One region of the Pseudomonas sediminis genome, then DNA from elsewhere that is predicted to be linked to it. Evidence: predicted binding sites of a transcription regulator. Region 1 holds the regulator's gene; the other holds the start of a gene.
The links. The regulator sigma-54, encoded in region 1, starts transcription at its own class of promoters, with help from an activator protein. The targets are predictions, from matches to a motif close to ANTGGCATNNANNTTGCTNT.
Positions count from the first base shown of each region.

Region 2: the regulator sigma-54 is predicted to act here: its motif matches at 893-912, upstream of glnA (glutamate--ammonia ligase).

Region 1 is NZ_CP154631.1:2,730,801-2,733,259, forward strand. It holds gene ptsN (PTS IIA-like nitrogen regulatory protein PtsN) at 1-95, opposite strand, end outside; gene hpf (ribosome hibernation-promoting factor, HPF/YfiA family) at 108-416, opposite strand; gene AAEQ75_RS12870 (RNA polymerase factor sigma-54) at 510-2,003, opposite strand; gene lptB (LPS export ABC transporter ATP-binding protein) at 2,140-2,459, opposite strand, start outside.
Region 2 is NZ_CP154631.1:1,312,257-1,314,715, forward strand. It holds gene thiI (tRNA uracil 4-sulfurtransferase ThiI) at 1-678, opposite strand, end outside; gene glnA (glutamate--ammonia ligase) at 1,008-2,414, shown strand.

The DNA.
Region 1 (2,459 bases):
AGGTTGGCGATCTGTTCGAGCACGCGTTTTTTGCTGCCGCCCGGCACGTTCACCAGGGAACGGCCGGGGGTCAGGATATTTTCAAGTCGGATCATGGATAGGGAATGTCAGCGGGCTGTGGCACCTTGCAGGCGTTCGAGCTGCTTTTCCTTGTGCTTGATGAGTTGACGGTCGAGTTTATCGGCCAACAGGTCGATGGCAGCGTACATGTCCTGATGTTCGGCGTTGGCGACGACTTCGCCGCCGGCGATGTGCAGGGTGGCTTCGATCTTCTGCTTGAGTTTTTCGACCTCCATGGTCACCTGTACGTTGGTGATCTTGTCGAAGTGGCGTTCCAGTCGGCCCAGTTTCTCGCCGATATAGTCACGCAGGGCGTCGGTCACATCCAGCTGATGTCCACTGATGTTGACTTGCATACCGCTATCTCCTTGTTGCCTTGTGTAAGAGACGGAATCCATGAGAATCCGCCACCGGAACACGTTGGCTTGGAGGCAGGTCGCCTCCTTGGCCTACATCAGTCGCTTGCGTTCGCTGGAGGGCGCTATACCGAGGGATTCACGGTATTTGGCAACCGTCCTGCGGGCGACTTGGATGCCTTGTGCCTCCAGTAAACCAGCGATCTTGCTGTCACTCAACGGCTTTTTCGCGTTTTCTGCTGCGACCAGTTTTTTGATGATCGCGCGGATCGCGGTGGACGAGCATTCGCCGCCTTCGGAGGTGCTGACGTGGCTGGAGAAGAAATATTTCAGCTCGTAAATACCACGCGGGGTGTGCATGAATTTCTGCGTGGTAACACGTGAAATGGTCGACTCGTGCATGCCTACTGCCTCGGCGATGTCGTGCAATACCAGAGGCTTCATCGCTTCATCACCGTAGTCGAGGAAGCCACGCTGGTGCTCGACGATCTGGGTGGCTACCTTCATCAGCGTTTCGTTACGGCTTTGCAGGCTCTTGATGAACCAGCGGGCCTCTTGCAACTGGTTGCGCATGAAAGTGTTATCGGCACTGGAGTCGGCGCGTTTGACGAAGCCGGCATACTGCGGGTTGACGCGCAGACGCGGCATCGCCTCCTGGTTCAGCTCCACCAGCCAACGCTCATTGTGCTTGCGCACGATTACATCGGGCACGACGTATTCTGGCTCGCTGGATTCGATCTGCGAACCTGGACGCGGATTCAGACGCTGGATCAGGTCGATGACCTGGCGCAGTTCGTCTTCCTTGAGTTTGGTGCGCCGCATCAGTTGGGCGTAATCGCGGCTGCCGAGCAGTTCCAGGTAATCACCGACCACGCGCTGGGTTTCGTTCAGCCAGGGGGTGTTGGCGGGCAGCTGACGCAGTTGCAGTAGCAGACACTCGCGCAGATCACGGGCGCCGATACCCGCGGGTTCGAACTGCTGGATGCGGTGCAGCACCACTTCCACTTCGTCCAGTTCGATATCCAGCTCGGGGTCGAAGGATTCGGTCACTTCCTCGAGGGTTTCCTCGAGATAGCCGTCGTTGTTGATGCAGTCGATCAGGGTGGCCGCGATCAGGCGATCCTTGTCCGACATGGGCGCCAGGTTCAGTTGCCAGAGCAGGTGGCTGTGCAGGCTCTCGCCGCTGGACGTGCGGGTGGTGAAGTCCCACTCGTCATCATCGTTGCTGGGCAGGCTGCTGGCGCTGGTTTGGTAGATGTCTTCCCAGGCTGTGTCGACTGGCAGCTCATTGGGAATACGCTCGCCCCAGTCGCCTTCTTCCAGGTTATCCACCGTGGGGGTGGTTTCCTGGTAGCTCTCTTCCTTGCTCGGGGTCGGGGTGGCGCTCTCGGCGCCATCAGCCATTGGATCGCTGTTGTCGAAGTCGTCGCCTTCTTCCTGGCGCTCGAGCATGGGATTGGACTCCAGCGCCTCCTGAATTTCCTGTTGCAGGTCCAGGGTGGACAGTTGGAGGAGGCGGATAGCCTGTTGCAGCTGCGGGGTCATCGTCAGCTGCTGGCCCATCTTGAGGACTAGCGATGGTTTCATTGCAGACCTTAATTTACTGGCGAGTTACGCCTTCCACATCAGGGCGCCGAAGCGCCGCCAGGAAGCAAATTATATGCCTGATGTTGTCGATTTTGCCTAGGGGTTGCCATATTTCTGTCGTGAAATATCCGCAGGCCTACAGGCGGAACTCGTGCCCCAGGTAAACCTCTTTCACCGTCTGGTTGGCAAGGATGGTCTCGGCGTCACCTTCAGCGATTAGTTGTCCATCGTTGACGATGTAGGCGGTTTCGCAGATATCCAGGGTTTCGCGCACGTTGTGATCGGTGATCAGAATGCCGATGCCCTTGGTCTTGAGGTGATGGATGATCTGTTTGATGTCGCCAACCGAGATCGGGTCGACACCGGCAAAAGGTTCGTCGAGCAGAATGAACTTGGGGTTGGTCGCCAGGGCTCTGGCAATCTCTACGCGGCGTCGCTCACCGCCGGACAGGCTCA
Region 2 (2,459 bases), 1.4 Mb from region 1:
CGCCACTTCCATCACGCCCAGTTCATGGGCACGGCCACCGAGATTGAAGAAGCAGAAGTGGCTGACCAGGCCGCGGCGCATCATCTGATAGGCCGCGACGGTGGAGTCGAAGCCGCCGCTCATCAGCACCAGGGTCTGTTCCAACGAGCCCAGCGGGTAACCGCCGAGGCCTTCGTGGCGGTTATGCACCACGAAGAGGCGCTGGTCGCGAATTTCCATGCGCACTTCGACGTCCGGTTTCTTCAGGTCGATACCGGCTGCACCGCACTCCTGACGCAGACGTGAACCAACATGGCGTTCGACATCGATTGAGCTGAACGCGTGCTTGCCGCCACGCTTGCAACGCACGGCGAAGATCTTGCCCGGCAACTGGTCGGCGTAGTGGCGCTTGCAGTGTTCGGTGATCTCGTCCAGATCGCCCAGCGGGTACTCATTCACCTCGAGGAACAGACCAATGCCCGGCGTGTTGCGCAGGCGTTCGGTCATCTCGGCCAGCAGCTTGGGATCGTCCAGGTCGGTCTCGACCTCGAGGTTATCCCAGACACCCGTGACCCGCAGAGCAGGGTCAAGATCACGCAGCACGGAGCGAATGTTCTTCCCCAACTGGCGAATGAACTGCTTGCGCACCGGGCGGCTCTTGATGGTGATTTCCGGGAAAACTTTGACGATCAGCTTCATGAATAGGCCGCCCGCTTGGGGGACGAAAAAACAGGGGCGCGGATTATAGCGGAAATTGTTCAAGCTTTGACCAAAAATACTGCAACCCCAAGTTGGCGCACCAAAATAGGCCTTTTCCATAAACAGCAGCCCTTAAATGGTGCAAATATCTCCGCGGAATCGGCGCGCAGCCGGCGTAGCGCCTGAGTTTCGCGGCCTCTGCCCAATAAAGGGCACTGGCATGCAATTTGCTCCCTTGTGAGGCAGGTCGCCCTGAAGGACTATCCCGCCGGGCTTCACCGCACATATCGGGGCTCCACGAAGCGAGCCTTTTCCATCTGGAGGACAACATGTCTAAGGCTGTTCAACTGATCAAAGAACACGACGTGAAGTGGGTAGACCTGCGCTTCACCGACACCAAGGGCAAGCAGCACCACGTGACCATGCCGGCCCGTGACGCCCTGGACGAAGATTTCTTCGAGCACGGCAAGATGTTCGATGGCTCGTCTATCCATGGCTGGAAAGGCATCGAAGCCTCCGACATGATCCTGATGCCGGTCGACGAAACTTCGGTACTGGACCCGTTCACCGAAGAGCCGACCCTGATCATCGTTTGCGACATCATCGAGCCAAGCACCATGCAGGGCTACGATCGTGACCCGCGCTCGATCGCCAAGCGTGCCGAAGAGTTCCTGAAAACCACCGGCATCGGTGACACCGTATTCGTCGGCCCGGAGCCCGAGTTCTTCATCTTCGACGAAGTGAAGTTCAAGTCCGACATCTCCGGCTCGATGTTCAAGATCTACTCCGAGCAAGGCTCCTGGATGACCGACCAGGACGTGGAAGGCGGCAACAAAGGCCACCGTCCGGCCGTCAAAGGTGGTTACTTCCCGGTTCCGCCGTGCGACCACGACCACGAAATCCGTACTGCCATGTGTAATGCCATGGAAGAAATGGGTCTGGTCGTCGAAGTACACCACCACGAAGTGGCCACTGCCGGTCAGAACGAAATCGGCGTGAAGTTCAACACCCTGGTCGCCAAGGCTGACGAAGTTCAGACCCTGAAGTACTGCGTGCACAACGTGGCCGACGCCTACGGCAAGACCGCTACCTTCATGCCCAAGCCCCTGTACGGCGACAACGGTTCGGGCATGCACGTGCACATGTCGATCTCCAAGGACGGCAAGAACACCTTCGCAGGCGAAGGCTATGCCGGTCTGTCCGAGACCGCCCTGTACTTCATCGGCGGCATCATCAAGCACGGTAAGGCCCTGAACGGCTTCACCAACCCGTCGACCAACTCCTACAAGCGCCTGGTTCCGGGCTTCGAAGCGCCGGTCATGCTGGCCTACTCGGCTCGCAACCGCAGCGCTTCGATCCGTATTCCGTACGTTTCCAGCCCGAAAGCCCGCCGTATCGAAGCGCGCTTCCCGGACCCGGCTGCCAACCCGTACCTGTGCTTCGCTGCACTGCTGATGGCCGGTCTGGACGGTATCCAGAACAAGATCCACCCGGGCGATGCCGCCGACAAGAACCTGTACGACCTGCCGCCGGAAGAAGGCAAGCTGATCCCGCAGGTCTGCGGCAGCCTGAAAGAAGCCCTGGAAGAGCTGGACAAGGGCCGCGCGTTCCTGACCAAGGGCGGCGTGTTCTCCGACGACTTCATCGATGCCTACATCGAGCTGAAGTCCGAAGAAGAAATCAAGGTACGTACCTTCGTACACCCGCTGGAATACGACCTGTACTACAGCGTCTAAGCCAGTCTGCGCCGCCTCGTGCGGCGCTTTCGAAAGCCCCGCCCG